DNA from 3 places in the Sphaerimonospora mesophila genome. Region 2 is predicted to be linked to each of the others. Evidence: riboswitches for the same ligand, from Rfam matches in the RefSeq annotation. Region 2 holds a riboswitch; each other region holds the start of a gene.

Region 1 (6,991 bases), on a different contig from region 2:
GCGGCCGCCGCCCCCGGGTCGTCGGCCTCGGTGATCGCCCGGACCACCACGACGCGGCGGGCGCCATACGCCATGACCTCGTCGAGATTGCCCAGGTCGATGCCGCCGATGCCGAACCACGGCCGTGCCGTATCGAGACCGGCGGCGTGCGCGAGCAGCTCCGGGCCCGGGGCCGACCGCCCCGGTTTGGTGGGCGTCGGCCAGACCGGTCCGCAGCAGAAGTAGTCCACCCCGGGCTCGGCCGCGGCGGCGGAGGCCTCCGCCGCCGAGTGCGTCGACATGCCGATCAACACCTCCGGCCCGAGGATGTCCCGGGCGAGCGGCACCGGGAGGTCGCCCTGGCCGAGATGGAGGATGTCCGGCCGGGCGGCGTACGCGACGTCCGCCCGGTCGTTCACCGCGAGCAGCGCACCGTGCCTGTCGCAGGCGTCCCGGAACACCTCGAGAAGTCCGAGCTCCTCGCCCGCCTCCAGGCCCTTCTCCCTGAGCTGGACGATGTCGACACCGCCGGCGAGGACCGCGTCGAGGAACTCCGCCAGGTCGCCGCGGTCTCGCCTGCCGTCAGTACAGAGATAGAGCCTGGCCCGCGCGAGCCGCTCTCTGATATCGGTCAACGTCAGAACCCGAGCGCCTGGGCCCTGCGCTTGACCTCGGTGTGCCGGCCCGCCCTGATCGCGTCGATCGGCGACCCGGGGAGCGAGTCGTCCGGGGTGAACAGCCAGCGGATCGACTCGACCGGGTCGTACCCGGCGTCGGCCAGGACGGTCAGCGTGCCGGGAAGCCCCTTCAGCACGTCACCGTCGGCGATGAACGCCGCCGGCACCTGTGGCTCGCCGCCGCCCCTGCGGACGCCGACGAGCTTCTTGTCCTTGAGAAGTTGCTTGGTGCGGCCGATCGTGAGCCCCAGGCTCTGCGCGGCCTCTGAGAGGAGGAGCCATTCCCCCACGAGCTGGTCGGTTTCCGGGTCGATCTGTGCAACAGTAAGTGTCACGAAACCACCATTACCACAGGCAGGCGGCCGCGAAACACCTCGATTAGTTCAGGATGCAGTCGCGGAGCGGTACGGCCGGATCGGCCAGCCTGACCGGATCGACCTTGCGGCCGCCCTCGACGATGCGACGGCCCTGGACCACGTCGCGCGGACGGTCCACGGTGAGGAGGGCCGTCAGCCTGTCTTCCCTGGTCAGCCAGCACACCGTCCACTTCGCGTCGGTGTGGGGGTCGCCGCGCCGCAGCAGCCGTACGGCCGGGCCGTGCTGCGGGTGCCCGGCGAACTGGACCATCCTGCCGAACTGCTCTGACCAGAAGTACGGCACGGGGTCATAGACCGCCTCCTCCCCCAGCAGCGTGGCCGCCGCCGTGTCCGGGGCGCTGAGGGCGGTGTCCCAGTGCTCGACCCGCAGCCGCCGCCGGAACCTGCGCGACCACCAGTTCGCGCAGTCGCCGACCGCGACCACGCCGGGCAGCGCCGTCTTCAGGTGCTCGTCGACGAGCACGCCGTTGTCCAGTTCGACACCCGATCCCTTCAGCCACCCGACAGCGGGGCGCACGCCGACACCGGTCACCACGACGTCGGCCTTGACCCGGGCGCCCGACATGAGCGTGACGCCGCCGGAGTCGACCGTGCCGACCATCGCGCCGAGCCGCAGCTCCACGCCCGCCTCGGCGTACCAGGGGATGGTGTGGCCGCCGACGTCGGGGCCGAGGGCGGCGGCGAGCGGCGTCTCGCCGGCCTCGATCACGGTCACCGCACAGCCGGCCCTGGCCGCCGCCGTCGCCACCTCGGCGCCGATCCAGCCGGCGCCGATCACCGCGACCCGGGCCCCGGCGACCAGCCGCTCGCGCAGCGCGATCGCGTCGTCGATGGTGCGCAGCACGTGCTGGCGGCCCTCACCGCGCAGCCGGATCGGCGCCGCGCCGGTGGCGATGACGAGGCCGTCGTAGTCCACCTCGCCCTCGGTCGTCTCCACCACGCCATCGCGCAGGCCCTTCGCCGCGGCGCCCAGGCACAGCCGTACGTCCAGCGCGTCGAGATCGGAGTCGACGACGGTCGAGTCCGTCTCGCCGAGCAGCACCGCCTTCGACAGCGGCGGCCTGTCATAGGGGCGGTGCCGTTCCTGGCCGATCAACGTGATCCGCCCGGCGTACCCCTGGGCGCGCAGCGCCTCGATGCTCCGTACGCCGGCCAGACCGGCCCCCACAACCACGACGTGATCCACATCTTGACCATAGATTGTCAACCCCGGCGCACGCCAATCCCGATCTGGTAACGAGTTGGGCAACTGCTAGGGTTGGGGACGCAAGAGGACGTAAGACGCGCGGGAGCCCGGCGGTCCGGGCTGAGAGGAGAGCGGAAGGCTCTCGACCGCCAGAGAACCTGATCCGGGTAATGCCGGCGAAGGGAGCGGATGGTGCCGAGCGTGGAAGTCACACCGGAGGCGACGTCGGCCGCGGACGTGATCGTGGTGGGCGGCGGTGTCGAGGGTCTGTCGGTCGCCTGGCGTGCAGCCCGGCGGGGGATGTCCGTCGCGGTCGTGGATCCGGACCCCGGCAGCGGCGCGACGCACGCGGCGGCCGGGATGCTCGCCCCGGTGAGCGAGGTCACCTACACCGAGGAGCCGCAGCTACGGCTCGGCCTCGCCTCGCTGGCGCTGTGGCCGTCGTTCCGCGACGAGCTGGAGGACGACAGCGGTGTCGGGCTCGACTACCGCTCCGACGGCACGCTGAAGATCGCCTACAGCGCCGACGACATGGCCGTACTGGACGAGCTCGCGACCTTCGAGCAGACGCTCGGCCTGCGGGTGGAGCGGCTGACCGGACGCGAGTGCCGGAAGCTGGAGCCGATGCTCTCGCCGTCGATCCGCGGCGGCATGCTGGCCCGCGACGACGCCTGGGTCAACCCCCGCCTGGTGGCGCGGGCCCTGCTCGCCGCGCTGGACAGGAACGGCGGCACGCTCATCGCCGAGCGGGCCGTCGAGCTCACCCCGCGGGGGGTGCGGCTGGCCTCCGGCACGGTGGCCGCCGCGCCGCGCGTCGTCGTCGCGGCCGGGTCGTGGTCGTCGCGGCTGCTGCCCGGGCTGCCCGTACGGCCGGTCAAGGGCCAGATCCTGCGGCTGCGCGGCCCCGCCGACTTCCTCACCAGGTGCGTGCGCGGGCTCGTGCACGGGTCGCCCGCCTACCTGGTCCCGCGCGGCGACGGCGAGATCACGGTCGGCGCGACCGTGGAGGAGCTGGGCTTCGACGGCCGGGTGACGGCAGGAGGCGTGTACGAGCTGCTGCGCGACGCCCGTGAGCTGGTTCCGGGGCTGACCGAGCTGGAGCTCGCCGAGACGACCGTGGGCTTCCGCCCGGGCACCCCCGACAACCTGCCGCTCATCGGGCCGGTCGACGCGCCCTGGCCCGCCGGTGAGAGCCGGGAGATCGACGTGCTCGCGGCGACCGGGCACCACCGCAACGGCATCCTGCTCACTCCGATCACCGCGGCGGCCGCCGCCGCTTTTCTGACCGGCGACGCGGCGCCGGAGATCGTGAAGTTCTGCGATCCGGGGAGGTTCGCCAAATGAAGGTCACCGTCAACGGGGTCGAGACCTCGCTGGACGACGAAGCGACCGTGATCGTCGCCGTACGCACCCTGACCGCGGCGGCGGCGGGCATCGCGGTGGCGCTGAACGGCGAGGTGGTGAGCCGCGGCGCCTGGGCGACGACGCGGCTGTCCCCGGGTGACCGGGTCGAGGTGCTGACGGCGGTGCAGGGAGGATGACCACGGTGAGCGAGGACGTCTTCGTCCTGGGCGGGGAGAAGTTCGCCTCCAGGCTGATCATGGGGACGGGCGGCGCGCCCTCCCTCGAGGTGCTCGACCAGGCGCTGGAGGCGTCCGGGACCGAGCTGACCACGGTGGCGATGCGCCGGCTCGACCCCGCGGCCCGGGGCTCGGTGCTCGACGTGCTGCGGGCCCGCGGCGTCAGGCCGCTGCCGAACACGGCGGGCTGCTACACCGCCGGGGAGGCCGTGCTGACCGCCCGGCTGGGCCGCGAGGCCCTGGAGACCGACTGGGTGAAGCTGGAGGTCATCGCCGACGAGCGGACGCTGCTGCCCGACCCCATCGAGACGTTCGACGCGGCCGAGCAACTGGTCGCCGACGGGTTCACGGTGCTTCCGTACATCGGCGACGACCCGGCGCTGGCGCGGCGGCTGGAGCAGGCCGGCTGCGCCGCGGTGATGCCGCTCGGCGCGCCGATCGGCTCGGGGCTGGGCATCAGGAACCCGCACAACATCGAGTTGATCGTGGAGGCGGCCGGCGTCCCGGTGATCCTCGACGCGGGCATCGGCACGGCCAGCGACGCCGCGCTGGCGATGGAGCTGGGCTGCGACGCCGTACTGCTGGCCAGCGCGGTGACCCGGGCCCAGCGGCCCGACCTGATGGCGACCGCGATGCGGTCGGCCGTCACGGCGGGACGGCTGGCGCACCTCGCCGGGCGGATCCCCCGGCGGCGCTACGCCGAGGCCTCCTCCCCGGGATGGTGACGGCGGGCCGGGGATAGGTCTCGGTTTGGGATTACCGCGCCTTGCGAGTGGCAAAACACCCGTAAACTCAGGCGGGTGGACACGACGCTAACCGACCCGCTCATCGGGCAGCTGCTCGACGGGCGCTACCGCGTCGAGTCCCGGATCGCCCGGGGCGGCATGGCCTCCGTCTACCTGGCCCTGGACGTCCGGCTCGAGCGCACGGTGGCCGTCAAGGTGATGCACCGCTCGCTCGCCGAGGACCCCCAGTTCGTCCGGCGTTTCATCGGCGAGGCCAAGTCGGTGGCCGGGCTGTCGCACCCCAACATCGTGCAGGTCTTCGACCAGGGCACCGACGGGGCGCACGTCTACCTGTCGATGGAGTACGTCCCCGGCCGGACGCTCCGCGACGTCCTGCGCGAGCGCGAGCGGCTGCCGGCCCGCGAGGCGCTGGAGATGGTCATCCCGGTGCTGGCCGCGCTCGGCTCGGCCCACCAGGCGGGGCTCATCCACCGCGACGTCAAACCGGAGAACGTGCTGCTGGCCGACGACGGCCGGGTGAAGGTCGTCGACTTCGGCCTGGCCCGCGCCATCGAGGCGACCAACCAGACCAAGACCAGCATGATGATCGGCACCATCGGCTACATGTCGCCCGAGCAGGTGACCACCGGCCAGGCCGACGCGCGCAGCGACGTGTACGCCGCGGGCATCCTGCTGTTCGAGCTGCTCACCGGGCGGCAGCCGTACGCGGGCGAGTCGCCGATGTCGATCGCCTACCGGCACGTCCACGACAACGTCCCCGCGCCCTCGTCGATCGCGCCGGACGTGCCGCCGTCGCTCGACGCGCTCGTCGCGGCGGCCACGGACAGGGACCCGGCCCGGCGCCCGGCGGACGCCAACGCCATGCTGATCGCGGCCGTGGAGACGCACCGGGGGATCCCCCGGACGGGTCACACCGCCCAGCACAGGGTGCACCACACGGGCGGGCACCCCGGTTCTCCCACCGGTACGCCCTCCGGCCCGTTCGGCTCGCTCGGCTCGCAGCCGGGGGTGTTCCAGGCGCCTCCCCCGCTCGTCTACGTCAAGGACGGAGCCGAGGACGACGCGGCCGGGCAGACCATGATCCAGCCGCTGTCGGAGCTGCCGACGGGGACGCGCGGATCGGCCGGGATCTCCGCCAAGACCCGGCGCCGGACCCTGCGGCCCAACTGGTTCATCGTCGGCCTGGCGCTCGTGATGGTCGCCGGGATCGCGTTCAGCGGCTGGTGGTTCTCCCAGAGCCGCACGGTGAAGGTGCCCGACCTGGTCGGGCAGAACATCGTGCTGGCCAGGCAGGCCGCGCTGAACGCCGGTTTCGAGGTGAAGGTCGGGCAGGCCAGATTCGACGACAAGGTGGAGAAGGACAACGTCCTCGACACCGAGCCTGGGCCGGGCGCCGAGGTCGACAGGGGGTCGGTGCTGACGCTGATCCCCTCTGCCGGTCCCGAGACCGTCCCGGTGCCCAATGTCGCCAACCTCAGCGAAGCCGAGGCCCGGACGAAGATCTCCGAGGCGGGCCTGGCCGTCGGGCGGGTGAGCAAGAACCAGAGCGACACCGTGCCCCGTGGGCAGGTCATCGGCACCAACCCGGCCGTCGGCAAACGCGTCAAGAAGGGCGGCAGCGTCAACCTGGTGATCAGCCTCGGCCTGCTCATGCCGGACGTCAGCCAGATGATGCGCGACCAGGCCGAGAAGTTCCTGCGCGACAAGGGCTTCAACGTCCAGGTCGACGAGACCGACAACAGCGCCCCGCGCGGCACGGTGATCGCTCAGGACCCGGTCGGTGGCACACCGGTCACGGCCGGGGACAGCGTCCGGCTGACGGTCTCCAAGGGACCGGACGAGGGCTGGCACTGGCCCTGGGAGAACGACGACTCCGAGTCCTCCCCCGACTTCGTGGTGGTGCCCGATGTCCGGTTTCGGGCGTTGAAAGACGCCCAGCGCGAGCTGAAGGCTGCCGGTTTCCAGGTCAAGGTACGCAAGCTCGTCGGCACCCGCCGCGTCATCGAGGAGAACCCCCGCGGCCGGCAGCCCATGGGCTCCACCATCACCATCTGGCACTGACCGCCCGACGGGTCCGGGGTCGGCCTTTCTCCCCTGTGACGGCTCTTCTTCCGGGCCGGCCTGCCGTACGGGTTGCCTGAATACGGCCTGCCGTACGGGTGGCCCGAATGGCGACGGCCGGCCCCCTGTCCCCGTTCCGCTGGTTCGATTCAGGTGGATCGCGACCGAAGCGGATCGCGGCCAGAAGAGTTGACGAGTCCAAACCCGCCGTGACACACTGAAGGCGGCAGCGAGGTTGACACTGCTGGTATGAGTGGTCATTCGTTTATAATTCGCGCTATGCTGCTTTCTCGCACTACCTTCTGACAGCCCGGATCCCTCCGGGCCGTTTGGTATGCGCGCAGTTCGATTCCGTCCGCACCTTCCGGAAGGACATCCGTTGGCA
Region 2 (6,991 bases):
CGCGGCGTACGCCTTCGGCGGGCCGGAGCTGCTGACGAGGACCGTCGAACGGGTCACCGGCATCCGGATCGACCACTACATGGAGATCGGCTTCGGGGGCTTCGTCGGCATCGTCGACGCCATCGGCGGGGTCAACATCTGCGTGAAGCAGAACATCAAGGACCCGAAGGCCGGCATCAACCTGAAGAAGGGCTGCCAGGACATGGACGGCGGCACCGCGCTCGGCTACGTCCGGACGCGGGCGACGGGGGCCATCCCCGACTTCGACCGCACCCAGCGCCAGCGCCAGTTCTTCTCCGCCGTGGTGCAGAAGGCCGCGTCCCCCGGCACGCTGCTGAACCCGTTCACCTCGGTGCCGCTCGGGCTGAGCGCGGCCGACTCGGTCGAGGTCGACTCCGGCACCGGCCTGTTCGACCTGCTGTCGGTCGGCCTGGCCATGCGGGAGGGCCCGATCACCACGGCGGTCCCGATCGGGTCACTGCCGACGATCAACGGCGCCGCGGTGGTGAAGTGGGACAGGGAGAAGGCGCTGCGCCTGTTCAACGCCCTTGCGGAGGACAAGCCCGTCCCCAAGGACGTCATCACCAAGTGAGACCGGGCGACCGTCGCGCCGGCGATCACCGCTACCGTGACGGCCGCCTGGACCGGGCGAGGACGGCCCCCGCCACCGCGGCGTCGAGCTCCACCGAACCGACCAGCGGCCTACCGGTGTCGTCACGGTAGGCCGGCAGGAGGACTTCCTCCGCGATCGTCAACGTTCGCGTCGCACGATGGAGCCTAATGTCCGGGTCATCGCACCGTGCGGCCACAATGGGGCTTATGGGGATCTCTGCGGAACTTCATGCCATCGGGCGGCCGATGCTCGACGCCCAGCTCGCCCACCCGACCGTACGCGGCATCGCGGCAGGTGACCTGCCCGAGCCGGTGTTCCGGTCCTGGCTGGAGCAGGACTACCTGTATCTGCTCGACTACGTGCGGGTCTTCTCCCGGCTGGCCTGGCAGGCTCCGGACAACCACCTCGGCGACCTCGTCGATCTCGCGTACTCGACCTGGCACGACGAGCTCGACCTGCACCGTTCGTTGTCCGCCGAATTCGGCGCGGATCTCGAAGGCGCGAAGAAGGGGCCGGCCTGCGTCGCCTACACGTCGTTCCTGCTGGAGTCGGCGGCGAACTACGCCGAGGGCCTGGCCGCGCTCTACCCCTGCGCCTGGGGATATTCCACCCTCGGCCGGATCCTCGCCGAGAACCCGCCCGCCGAGCCGCGCTACAAGCGGTGGGTGGACACCTACGCCGATCCCGGCTTCGCGGCACTGGCCGTACGCATCGCGGAGATGATCGACGAGATCGAACCCGAGCCGGAGCGGACCAAGGAGCTGTTCGTCCAGGCCATGAACCACGAGCTCGCCTTCTGGGACGTTCCCGTGTAGGCGGACCCCCTCGGGTTACCGTGGACACATGCCGGAGCTGCCCGAGGTCGAGGCCCTTGCCGAGTTCCTGCGCGAGCATGCCGTCGGACACGCCGTCGTGGGTGTGGACGTGGTGGCGTTCCAGGCGCTGAAGACCGTCGACCCGCCCGTCACGGCGCTGGGCGGCCTGACCGTCACCGGGGCGGGCCGCCACGGCAAGTTCCTCGACCTCGACTGCGACGGGCTGCACCTCGTCACGCATCTCGCCCGGGGCGGCTGGCTGCGCTGGCGCGACGACCTCACGGGCGCGAAACCGGTGCGCCCCGGCAAGGGTCCGCTCGCGGTGCGGGTACGGCTCTCGCCCGCCGAGGACGGCCGGGCCCCGGGATTCGAGCTCACCGAGGCGGGCACCCAGAAACGGCTGGCCGTCTATGTGGTGAGAAATCCGGATGAGGTGCCGGGGATAGCGAGCCTCGGCCCGGACCCCCTCGCCGACGACTTCACCGTCGAGACGCTCGCCTCGATCGTCGGCGGGAGCCGTACCCAGATCAAGGGGCTGCTGCGCGACCAGAAGGTGATCGCCGGCATCGGCAACGCGTACTCGGACGAGGTGCTGCACGTGGCGCGGATGTCGCCGTTCAAGATCGCGGCAACGCTGACCGACGACCAGGTGGCGGACCTGCACACGGCCATCGTGACGACCCTCCGTGACGCGGTCGGCCGGGCCAGGGGCCTGGCGGCCAAGGATCTCAAGTCCGAGAAGAAGTCGGGCCTGCGGGTGCACGGCCGTACGGGCCAGGCGTGCCCGGTCTGCGGCGACACGATCCGCGAGGTGTCGTTCGCCGACTCGGCGTTGCAGTACTGCCCGACCTGTCAGACCGGTGGCAAGCCCCTCGCGGACCGCCGCCTGTCGCGGCTGCTCAAATGATCAGACGGACCACGGCGGGGTGATCTTCTCATCGCCGATGAGGCCCTGCACTCCGGCAGTGGTGCAGCAGACGAACTCGGCGGGCGCCACGTCCGAGGCGTTGCCGATCCGGCCGAGAGTGTTCGCCGGGAAGATGATGACGTCTCCGGGGCCCGCTTCACAGGTCCGCCCGTCGATCACGCCTCGCACGGTGCCCCTGATGACGAGCAGCACCTCCTCATGGGTCAGGGTGTGCGCGGATCCCGTCCGGCCCGGCGGCAGTTCGGCCCGCCAGACGGCGAGTTCCTCGGTGCCCCGGGACGGTACGGCGAGCGGGCGGAAGGTGACTCCGTCGAACTCGAACGCGGGCGCGTCGGCCCCCTTGGCCACGGGCATGAATACCTCCTAAAATGGTCAATCAAGCTGACGATAAAGTAAACCAAGTTGACCATATGGTCAAGGGGATTGACGATGAAGCGCAGGCGAGGCGAGATCCCGCTGCTCATGGCGATGGCGTATCGGATCATGATCGACGATCTGCACGCCCAGATCGAGGCGGAAGGCGGCGACCCCCTGCGTCCGGCCCATGGGTACACGTTCAAGTTCCTGCTCGACCGCGATGACGCGACCACCGTCGACCTGGCCGACCACCTCGGCATCACCAAGCAGGCCGCATCCAAGATCGTGGAAGAGCTGGAGCAGTGGGGATACGTGACGCGCCGCCCGCACCCGACCGACCGGCGAGCCCGGGCGCTCGGCCTCACCCCGAAGGGACAGGAGTACGTCGAGCGCGCGAACGAACTGCGGGGCCGGACCGAGGATCGCTGGGCGGCCCTCATCGGATCCGACCGGCTCGACCAGATCTACGAGGACCTGTGCGCCCTCGTGGACTCGGCGGGCGGGCGCACCCCGCCACGGCCCGTCTGGTAGCCGCCCACCGGCTCGTCCACAGCCCGCGAAGTAATCCACAGGCTGTGGACAACCTGCTCGTGACGAGATCGGCGGAGACATGCCGGCGCCGTCTCCGCCGGGACACCGCCCGAACATCTCCTGAGACCGGCGAGAATGAGCGCATGATGGTGCCGGAAATCGCGGCGAACGCCGTACCCGAGAACGCATATCTGCTGGACGTCCGCGAGATCGACGAGTGGCAGGCGGGACACGCGCCGCATGCCGTCCACATTCCCCTGGGCCATCTTCAGGCCCGGGTCGACGAGCTTCCCCAGGGCGACACGGTCTATGTGATCTGCCGTGTGGGCGGCAGGTCCGCCCAGGCCGCCATGTGGCTCAACCACATCGGCAGAAAGGCGATCAACGTCGACGGCGGCATGCAGTCATGGGCCGCCGCCGGCCGCTCCATGGTCAGCGAGACCGGCACACCCCCCTACGTCGCCTAGAAGTCTCCACGGATCAGCCCCCCAAACCCTCGCCGTGATCTCGCAAAAGCTTGCAGCGATGTCCTACGACCTGCACAAACCCCTTTCGTGATCTTGCACTTTCTCGCAGGGAGCGCGCCCCACCTGCAACGGAGCCTTCCGTGATCTTGCAGTGCAAGATCACGGAAGGTGTTCATGCAGGCAGCCCACCATGGATGCGAGTTTCTGCAAGATCACGACAAGGAAGTGTGCAGGTAGACGGGCAAGCTTGACAGTATTCGCAAGATCACGCGGTGGGGTTGGGGGATCACGCGGTGGGGGTCGCGAGGGGGGTGAGGTTCAAATTGGGACAAAGGGATGCCATAATCCCGGTTTGACAGCTGAATAACCGCGGGAGCTCGGGCGTGACCGGGCTGAGAGGGCGGCTCCTCGAGACGAGAGGCGTGCCGCCGACCGCCTGAACCTGTCCGGATAATGCCGGCGTAGGGAGCGTGCGATGACGTCCGCCCATGTCGAACCCGATGGTCTCGTCGACCCCGAGCGGTCCGAGGTCCCCCTGACCCTCGACGAGGAGGCCCCCAAGACGCTGGGGCTGCTCGACCAGGGGGCGTTCTGGGCGAACCTCGGCGTGAGCCTTCTCGGCTTCTCCGGGGCGCTGTTCCTGCTCGACCCGCTCGGCGGCAAGCCGGTGACGCTCACGGCGGCGCTGCTCGCCGCCGTCATCGGCAGCCTGATCGGGACTGTCATGGTCGGGCTGGCCGCGATCCCCGGCACCCGGACGGGCAAGCCGGCGATGGTGCTGCTCCGGGGGCTCTTCGGGGCACGGCTGTCGTACATCCCGACCGTGCTCAACATCGTGCAGATGCTCGGCTGGGGGGCCTTCGAGCTGTGGGTCATCGCCATCGGCGCACAGGCGATCTTCGGTACGGCCGTGCCGTACAGCGTGTGGGTGATCGTGGCCGGGGTGGTCACGATCGCGCTCACGATCCGCCCGCTGGGGGCGCTGCGGCTGCTGCGTCGCTACGTCACGGTCGGGGTCGTGATCTCCATGATCTGGCTGGCCGTCGCGCTGGTGGCCAAGGGACCGACGCTCGCGGACGGCGGCTCCTGGGAGGCGTTCGCGCCGGCCGTCGACTACGTGATCGCGCTGTCGGTCTCCTGGGTGCCGATGGCCGCCGACATCGCCCGGCACTCCAGGTCGAGCGGCGCTGCGTTCACCGGGGTGGTCGGTGGCTACACCATCGCGCAGGTCGCCTGCCTCGCCCTGGGCATCGCCGCGCTCGCGCTGGTCGGAAACGACGTGGACAGGGTCTGGGACCCGTTCGTGGCCGCGCCGCTCGGCGGGCTGTTCTTCGGCATCCTCGTGCTGCGCGAGGTGGACCAGTCGTTCGCGAACGTCTACTCCACCACGATGTCCATCCAGAACCTCGCGCCGCGCTGGGACCGGCGGGTGGTCTCGGTCGTGATCGGGGTGTTCACGATCGGGATCGCGCTGCTCGCCGACGTGAACTCCTACGGCGCGTTCCTCAGCGTGATCGGCGCGGTCTTCGTCCCGATGTTCGCGGTCCTCGTGGTCGACTACTTCCTTCTCAGGGGCGCCTCGCGCTGGAACACCGCCGGTGACGCGCCCGCCCGCTGGTCGATGATCGTCCCGTGGATCCTCGGGTTCGTCGCCTTCTGGATCGTCACCGCGCCCCCCGAGGAGATGAGCTGGTGGGACCGCGCCTGGGTGGAGGTGCGCGAGGCCATCGGGTTCGTCCACCAGCCGTGGATGAGCGCCACGCTCGCCGCGTTCCTCGCCGCCGCCCTGGTGACGCTGCTCCTCCACCCGATCACCCGCCGCCAGCACCGCAGCGCCGCGTGACCCTGTAGGCGGAGCCGCCACAGGGCTTGTCGCCCTCTCGGCAAACCGCGACGGGCCGCCCCTGACAGACGGAAACCAGCGCCCAAAAGGGTGGGATGGGAACCATTCAGCCAGCTCATCGCCTAATCGTTAGGAAAAACGTCTTACCTCTTACTAAAGACCATAACCAAGTCAAGATCTTGAAAAGGGGGCGATCGGTCCGGCAGGCTGTGGAACGAGACAAGCCGATAGGGCCACGGGCGGGACCCTTGCCAAAGAACTCCGCCCGTGACCCGACTTCGAACAAGAGGAGTGTACGCGCATGCGCACCAGACTCGCCATGGCCGCTGCGGCCTGTTCGCTGGCCGCCTTCAGCTTCACAGCGGCTCCCGCGACAGCCACCCCCGATCCCCTACCGTCGTCCGACGCTGCAGTCTCATCCAGCTCCGACGCCGGCATCATGGCCATCCCGCCTGGCTGCGCCGCTTGGATGGACTACACCGACCGAGGCCGGGCGCACATCAACTGCGGCTCACAGAATGTCGATGTACGCGTAACCGTCAAGTGCAACAACGGTAAGACCTACAACAGCAGCCCCTACTGGCGCTACCAGTCCAACAGGGCTGAATGTCCGGTCGGCATCGGCGCCATCGCAATGAGCGGCGACACCAGGTAGAGCTAGTCATAGTTAACTAGTTCACGGCGGCCGCATTTCGGTACGGCAGCTTGAGTCAGCGGAGTGGGACCCGGCCGCTTGAAGACGGCCAGGATTCACGTGACCAAGCAACCGTCCGCATGACGAAGTGCGGCCGCCACCCACTTCCAGCGATCCACGGGATCCAATATAAGCGGCAGAACAATCCAACCAGCTGTACTATGGAGATGCCCGGGAGTCATAATAGTCAATCAATGATTGACCCACCCATCAAATATTGGCAATTAACCAATGAATCTTTCTGTTGCCCTATCCGACCACCACGGCGTTCGCGAAAAATCATCTCGCCTTGACTGGCTGGACGGCTTACGTGGGGTGGCGGCGGTCGCGGTGGCCGTCCACCATGCCACCTTCGTTTACACACCGCACGCGCGAGAAGCACTGTTACAGTGGTTCAACCCAGGATTCTGGGGCGTCATGGTGTTCTTCCTGATCAGCGGGTACATCATCCCCGCATCCTTGGAACGGCACGGCGACTTATCACGGTTTTGGACTAGCAGGATATTCCGGATCTACCCGCTCTGGGCCGTTGGGGTGGCCGCATTAGTCGTGCTGGCCGTGACCGGCATCAGCGAATTACGCGGGGAATTACGTCGGTTTGATTCGGTTACGGCGACTCTGTCCCATGTAACCATGATGCAGGATCTGTTGACCGTTCCCAACGCAGTCAATGTGCTGTGGACACTTTCGTATGAAATGGCGTTCTATCTCCTGGTCGCAGGAATGTTCGCGATCCGTTGGCA
Region 3 (6,991 bases), on a different contig from region 2:
GGCGAGGTCGTCATCGCCGCCCCCGTCGAGAAGGTGTACCACTCCTTGATCGACTCCGCCGAGGTCAGCGCGTGGTTCGGCTTCCCGATCGAGATCGAGCCGCAGGTCGGCGGCCGCTTCGCGATGGGCGGCATCGACAACGACCCGCAGCCCGCCAAGATCATCGATCTCGACCCCGGCCGTTCGATCTCCGTCGACTGGGGCTCCGCGGGTGTCATGTCCTGGGAGCTGGAGGGCTCGGAGGGCCACACCAGGCTCACGTTCGTGTCGAGTGGCTTCGACGAGACCCGTCCGCCGTACGCCGGCTGGGGTGGCTGGCTGGCCGGCGTGGCCGAGCTGCGCCGCTTCCACGAGCTGGACGACTGGCGCCCGATCCTGCTGGCAGAGGCGCCCTGATCCGGGCTGAACGCATAAAGACGAGCGAGAGGACCGATCACCTGGGTCCGGGGGCTCCGATTCGCGTCTCCGGCCCAGGACGTCGAAGAGCACGTGACCATCATCCGCGACGACCGCCGCTCCCTGCGGGAACGGGCCCTGTGGCGGCCGCCCGGCCCGGGCCCGCACCACGGCCGGCGGCACGGGCAACGTAGGATTTCGGGCGATCAAGGAATCTCGCCCCCAGGAGTTTCGGCTTGCCCGCTTTCTCACGTGAACGGCTCCGCACCGTGGTGGATGCTCCGGCGTTCCAACGCACCGTCATCGCCGTGATCACGCTGAACGGGATCACCCTCGGGTTGGAGTCCTCCGCCGACCCGACGGGCCGATACTCGACGGCCTTCTTCCTGATCGACCACGCCATCACGGCGATCTTCGTGGTGGAGATGGTCCTGCGGATCTCCGCGAAGGGGAAGGCGTTCTTCCGCGACCCGTGGAGCTGGTTCGACCTGATCGTCGTCGGGGCGGCGCTCGTCCCGGCCTCGCAGTCGATGTCGATCCTGCGGCTGTTCCGGTTCCTGCGCGTCCTGCGGCTGGTCTCCGTGGTCCCCAACATGCGCCGCGTGGTCTCGGCGCTGTTCACCGCGATTCCGGGGCTGGCCTCCATCCTGGTCCTGCTGCTGCTGTTGCTGTACGTCGCCGCCGTCATCGGCGAACGGCTCTTCCGTGAGGCGGCGCCGCAGCACTTCGGGAACCTCGGAAAGTCGCTGTTCACGATGTTCACGGTGCTCACCGTGGAGAACTGGCCGCAGGTCGCCGAGGACGTGATGGCCACCGAGCCGCTGGCCTGGGTCTTCTTCGCCGGCTTCATCGTGGTCTCGGCGTTCTTCGTCCTCAACCTGCTCATCGGCGTGATCGTCTCCGCGATGGAGCAGGAGGTCAACGCCGTCCGGTGGGAGGAGGACCAGGCGCTGGAGCTGGAGCAGCACATCGCGGTGATGAAAGAGATCCGGGCGCTCAACGAGAAGATCGACCGGCTGGCCGCGGTCCTGCCGGACCCCGCCGACCACGCGCGCGGGGATTGACCGGAGACCGCTGCCGGTGGACATGGCCGCGATGGCGTGCAGGTAAGGCGATCACGCCCTTGCGCGTCATCCGGAGCCGGGTTACGGTGACGCCGTCCGACGCGGGAGCCCGGTGTGACCGGGCTGAGAGGACGGCTATCGATCAGCCGCCGACCGCCAGAACCTGCTCCGGGTAATGCCGGCGAAGGGAGTTGCGCAGATGAGCGACGCGCGTTCTTCCAGGTCTCGTCCTTCCGAAGGCCGTCCTTCCGGGCCCCGTTTCGCCAAGGTCCACGTGGGTGATCTGCGGGTGCCGATGCGCGAGGTCCTGCTGTCCAACGGCGAACGGGTACGGCTCTACGACACCTCCGGGCCGTACACCGACCCGGCCGTCACCACCGACCTCGGCCGGGGACTGCCACGGCTACGCGAGGAGTGGATCCGCGAACGCGGCGACGTCGCCCCGGGCGGCCCGGGCCGGGCGCTGCGCGCGACCGGCGCGCCGGTGACCCAGCTCGCCTACGCTCGGCGCGGCGTGATCACCCGGGAGATGGAGTTCGTCGCGGTCAGGGAGGGGGTGAGCCCCGAGTTCGTCCGGGAGAAGGTGGCCGCGGGACGGGCCATCATCCCGGCCAACGTCAACCACCCCGAAAGCGAACCGATGATCATCGGCCGCGACTTCCTCGTGAAGATCAACGCCAACATCGGCAACTCGGCGGTCACCTCCTCCATCGAGGAGGAGGTGGAGAAGATGACCTGGGCCACCCGCTGGGGCGCCGACACGGTCATGGACCTGTCCACCGGCCGGGACATCCACACCACCCGCGAGTGGATCATCCGTAACTCCCCCGTGCCGATCGGGACCGTACCCATCTACCAGGCACTGGAGAAGGTGGGCGGGGTGGCCGCCGACCTGTCGTGGGAGGTGTACCGCGACACCCTGATCGAGCAGTGCGAGCAGGGCGTCGACTACATGACCGTGCACGCCGGGGTCCGCCTGGCGTACGTGCCGCTGACCACCCGCCGCAAGACCGGCATCGTCTCGCGCGGCGGGTCGATCATGGCGGCGTGGTGCCTGGCACATCACCGGGAGAGCTTCCTGTACGAGCACTTCGCGGAGATGTGCGAGATCCTCGCCGCCTACGACGTGGCGTTCTCCCTCGGCGACGGGCTGCGGCCGGGCTCGATCGCCGACGCCAACGACGAGGCCCAGTTCGCCGAGCTGCGCACACTGGGTGAACTGACCGCGATCGCCCGGGAGCACGACGTGCAGGTGATGATCGAGGGCCCCGGTCACGTGCCGATGCACAAGATCAAGGAGAATGTGGAGCTGCAGCGCGAGCTGTGCGACGACGCCCCCTTCTACACGCTCGGGCCGCTGGTCACCGACATCGCCCCCGGCTACGACCACATCACCTCCGGCATCGGCGCCGCCATGATCGGCTGGTACGGCACGGCCATGCTGTGCTACGTCACTCCCAAGGAGCACCTCGGCCTGCCCGACAGGGACGACGTGAAGACCGGCGTGATCACCTACAAGATCGCGGCGCACGCCGCCGACCTGGCCAAGGGCCATCCGCTGGCCCAGGCGTGGGACGACGCGCTGTCGGAGGCGAGGTTCGAGTTCCGCTGGGAGGACCAGTTCGACCTGTCGCTCGACCCCGACACGGCCCGGTCGTTCCACGACGAGACGCTCCCGGCCGCACCCGCCAAGACCGCGCACTTCTGCTCCATGTGCGGTCCGAAGTTCTGCTCCATGAAGATCAGCCATGACCTTCGGCGGTTCGCCGCCGAGCGGGGGCTGACGGAGTCGGAGGCGCTCACGGCGGGGATGGCCGAGAAGTCCGCCCAGTTCCGCGACCAGGGCGGCGCCGTTTACGTCCCGATCACCGATCGGCCCTGAACCGGTCGCCGTTGCCCGTCGTACGGCCCGCCGAGCCGTATGACGGGCCGTACGACGGGCCGGCCGCCGGGGGCCGTGACCGCCTCTGATAGCGTTTGCGCCTCGCAAGTGATCGTCCCGAGGAGGTGAGCCCCATTTCCGTCAGATCGGGTCGGGTGCTCCCCTCCCCTCGCCCCGCGTAGGCGATCGGAGCCCCACGGCATTCCGAAAGGCGCCCTATGTCGGGTTCCTCTTCTCCCCTGCTCCCCATGTCCGAGATCGTGGCCAGGCTCCGGTCGGCCGGCTGTGTCTTCGCCGAGGACGAGGCGGGTCTGCTCGTCCGCGCCGCGCGTACACCGGACGAGCTGGCCGCGATGGTGGCGCGGCGAGCGTCCGGTCTCCCCCTCGAACACGTCGTGGGCTGGGCGGAGTTCTGCGGCCTGCGGATGGCGGTGGAGCCAGGGGTGTTCGTCCCCCGCCGCCGCACCGAGTTCCTCGCACGCCAGGCGATCGCGCTCATCCGCGGCCTGCCCGCCCGCACCCGGCCCGTGGTGGTCGACCTGTGCTGCGGCTCCGGCGCCATAGGGGCCGCGCTGGCAGCGGCGGCGGGCACGGCTCACCCGGTCGAGTTGCACCTCGCCGACATCGATCCGGCGGCGGTGCGGTGCGCCCGCCGCAACGTCGACGGCGTGGGCGGCCGGGTGCATCGGGGCGACCTGTACGACGCGCTGCCCGGCACGCTGCGCGGCCGGGTCGACGTCCTGGTCGCCAGCGCGCCCTACGTGCCCACCGAGGCGATCGGGCTGCTGCCGCCGGAGGCCCGCCTGCACGAACCGCAGGTGGCGCTGGACGGCGGAGCCGACGGGCTGGACATCGTGCGGCGAGTGATCGCCGAGGCGCCGGACTGGCTCGCGCCGGGCGGCCACCTGCTGGTCGAGACGGGCCGGAACCAGGCGCGACCGGCCGTCGAAGCGGTGGTCGGCGGCGGGCTGACCGCGCGCCTGACCGGGTCGGACGACCTGGACGCCACCGCGGTCATCGGCACCAGGCCCGCCCCTCGCGGCTGACGCCGAGGCCGGCCGCCGTGGCCGCTGATCGTGCGGCGGTCCCGGCGCAACCGGCATGACCTGCGATCATCCATGAACCGATATCAATCGCATCTTCATTACGTATTAGACATGAGGCGGTCGATCTGTTTTGCTGCTGCCTTTCGGACGGCAGCAGCAGAACAGGAAAGAAACGGGGCGTTTCATGTCTGGACGGCGCGAGGGCCGCTCGGGGGCCGCGTCGAAGATCGTGCGCCTGGCCGCGCTGGGGACGGCGGCGGGCACGGTGCTGGCGGCGATCGCATTACCCGCCGTCGGGGGTGTGGGCTTCGGCATCGCCTTCGCGACCGACGAGCTGCAGCTCAAGCCGGTGGACCTGGCGGAGCCTCCCCCGGCCGAGGTCACGATCGTGCAGGACGCCAGGGGCCGGGAGATCGCGAGGTTCTACGAGGAGTATCGCGAGGTCGTCCCCCTCGACCGGGTCGCCGACATCATGAAGACCGCGATCATCTCGATCGAGGACTACCGGTTCTATGAGCACGGGCCGATCGACATCGAGGGGACGATCCGCGCGTTCGCGAGGAACCTGCAGGCGGGCGGGGTGAGCCAGGGCGGCTCCAGCATCACCCAGCAGTACGTCAAGCAGGTGCTGCTCAACTCCGCCGTCACCGAGAAGGAGAAGGCCAGGGCGCTGGAGGCCAGCTACGCGCGTAAGCTCACCGAGCTGCGGCACGCGATGGCGGTCGAGAAGAAGTACACCAAGGACGAGATCCTGGAGAAGTACCTCAACATCGCCTACTTCGGGGCGAGCGCCTACGGCGTGGAGGCGGCGGCCAAGCGGTTCTTCGGCGTCCCGGCGTCCCGCCTCACCCTGCCGCAGGCCGCGACGCTGGCCGGTGCCGTACAGGATCCCAACGCCACCGATCCCAACCTGGGCCGCAAGCACCGCGAACGGCTGCTGAAGCGGCGCAACGTCGTGCTGGACCGGATGGCACAGCTCGGCAAGATCACCCAGGCAGAGGCGGAGAAGGCCAAGGCCACCAGGCTCGGCTACAAGGGAACGCCGCTGCCCGGCGGCTGCGAAACCAGCGTCTATCCGTACTTCTGCCTCTATGTCCGCAACGAGATCCTGCGCAATCCCGACTTCGGCCGTACGGCCAAGGCCCGCCTCCAGCTGCTCAACCGCGGCGGCCTGACGATCAGGACCACGATCGACCCGCGCATGCAGGCGGCGGCCGACCGGGCCATCAGGAAGTGGGTCCGCCCCTCCGACGCCCCGGTCGCGGCCGAGGCACTGGTCCAGCCGGGCACCGGAGCGATCAAGGCGATGGCGGCCAGCCGCCGGTACGGCCGAGACGCGAAGAAGAACGAGATCTCCTACAACCTCGTCGCCGACGCCGCACACGGAGGCGGCATCGGCTTCCAGGCCGGCTCCACCTTCAAGGTCTTCACCCTGCTGAACGCGCTGGCCAAGGGCATGAAGACGGATGACGGCCTCACCGCGGGCGCCGGCTATCGCGCCCCCGCCTATGCCACGTTCAAGAACTGCGCCGGCGACAACATCGGCGACCCGACCCACACCGTCACCAACGACGAGGGCAGCCCCGGCTGGCAGACCCTGCGTACCGGCACCTGGCACTCGGTGAACACGTTCTTCATGGAGTTGGAGCAGCGGGTCGGTCTCTGCGACACGGTCAAGACCGCCAAGTCGCTCGGCATCCACCGATCCGACGGCCAGCCGCTGCGCGAGTACGAGACGTTCACGCTCGGCATCAACGAGATGGACCCGGTCACCGTCGCCAATGCCTACGCGGCGATCGCCGCCCGCGGCAGATACTGCGCGCCGATGGCGATCACCTCGATCAAGGACAGGAACGGCAAGGTCACCACCTACAAACCCCGGTGCCGCCAGGCACTCGACCCGGCGGTCGCCGACGCGGCGGCCGACGTGCTGTCGGGTGTGCTGACCAAGGGCACGATGCGGGGGGTCGGCGGCATCGGCCGCGACGCCGCAGGCAAGACCGGCACCACCGACGGGTACGCCGCCGCGTGGTTCGCCGGATTCACCCCGGACCTCGCCGGAGCCGTCGGCATCGGCGACCCCCGCGGCTCGCGCGACCACAAGCTGACCGGCGTCACGATCGGCGGGCGCTACTACGGCGCGGTGCTCGGCGCCGGCATCCCGGGCCCGATCTGGCGCGACACGATGCTGGGCGCGCTGCGCGGCGTCGAGCCGACCCGGTTCACCCCGATCGACACGGCCCGCTTCGGCGGCTGCGACCGCAACTGCCGCCCGGCCGACCGCCGCACCGGCCACCGGACCGGCTCGCCCGACGACACCGGCGCGGCCCGGGAGGAGGGCGCCGAATGACGGCCCCGGCCGTACGCGCCTTCGCGCAGTGACCGGCCTAGCGGGCGGCGGCGGGAGGCGCCAGGCGTCCGGCGCGTTCGCGCACCGCCTCGATCGCCTCCCAGTCGCCCGTGCTCAGACCGGCCAGCGCGGCGGGGAACACCCCGTCCTGCTCCTTGAGTATGTGCCGGCGCAGGACGTCGAGGACGTCCAGGAGCCGCCGCGGCCAGGCCGGATCCGTCGGGACGCCGTCGGCGGCGTCGACGGCCTCGCC

The links. Region 2 has a riboswitch for thiamine pyrophosphate ahead of AP234_RS18385 (cytosine permease). Riboswitches for the same ligand answer to the same signal wherever they lie in the genome.
Region 1: it holds a riboswitch for thiamine pyrophosphate, as region 2 does, so the genes downstream of both, thiO (glycine oxidase ThiO) here and AP234_RS18385 (cytosine permease) in region 2, are expected to answer to the same signal.
Region 3: it holds a riboswitch for thiamine pyrophosphate, as region 2 does, so the genes downstream of both, thiC (phosphomethylpyrimidine synthase ThiC) here and AP234_RS18385 (cytosine permease) in region 2, are expected to answer to the same signal.

The regions. Positions count from the first base shown of each region.
Region 1 covers NZ_BCBX01000060.1:1,579-8,569, reverse strand. The annotation lists gene thiE (thiamine phosphate synthase) at 1-605, opposite strand, end outside; gene AP234_RS32475 (Rv2175c family DNA-binding protein) at 617-991, opposite strand; gene AP234_RS32470 (FAD-dependent oxidoreductase) at 1,035-2,219, opposite strand; TPP riboswitch at 2,309-2,421, shown strand; gene thiO (glycine oxidase ThiO) at 2,421-3,563, shown strand; gene thiS (sulfur carrier protein ThiS) at 3,560-3,760, shown strand; gene AP234_RS32455 (thiazole synthase) at 3,757-4,524, shown strand; gene pknB (Stk1 family PASTA domain-containing Ser/Thr kinase) at 4,600-6,606, shown strand; partial or broken gene AP234_RS32445 (DNA-directed RNA polymerase subunit beta) at 6,986-6,991, shown strand, end outside.
Region 2 covers NZ_BCBX01000037.1:138,319-145,309, reverse strand. The annotation lists gene AP234_RS18415 (LCP family protein) at 1-592, shown strand, start outside; gene AP234_RS38715 (GPP34 family phosphoprotein) at 624-755, opposite strand; gene AP234_RS18410 (TenA family protein) at 820-1,428, shown strand; gene AP234_RS18405 (DNA-formamidopyrimidine glycosylase family protein) at 1,457-2,335, shown strand; gene AP234_RS18400 (cupin domain-containing protein) at 2,336-2,710, opposite strand; gene AP234_RS18395 (MarR family transcriptional regulator) at 2,786-3,244, shown strand; gene AP234_RS18390 (rhodanese-like domain-containing protein) at 3,388-3,711, shown strand; TPP riboswitch at 4,071-4,196, shown strand; gene AP234_RS18385 (cytosine permease) at 4,187-5,554, shown strand; gene AP234_RS18380 (hypothetical protein) at 5,856-6,209, shown strand; gene AP234_RS18375 (acyltransferase family protein) at 6,480-6,991, shown strand, end outside.
Region 3 covers NZ_BCBX01000031.1:210,494-217,484, reverse strand. The annotation lists gene AP234_RS05355 (SRPBCC family protein) at 1-396, shown strand, start outside; gene AP234_RS05350 (ion transporter) at 633-1,460, shown strand; TPP riboswitch at 1,552-1,667, shown strand; gene thiC (phosphomethylpyrimidine synthase ThiC) at 1,756-3,342, shown strand; gene AP234_RS05340 (putative protein N(5)-glutamine methyltransferase) at 3,561-4,388, shown strand; gene AP234_RS05335 (transglycosylase domain-containing protein) at 4,573-6,738, shown strand; gene AP234_RS05330 (hemerythrin domain-containing protein) at 6,776-6,991, opposite strand, start outside.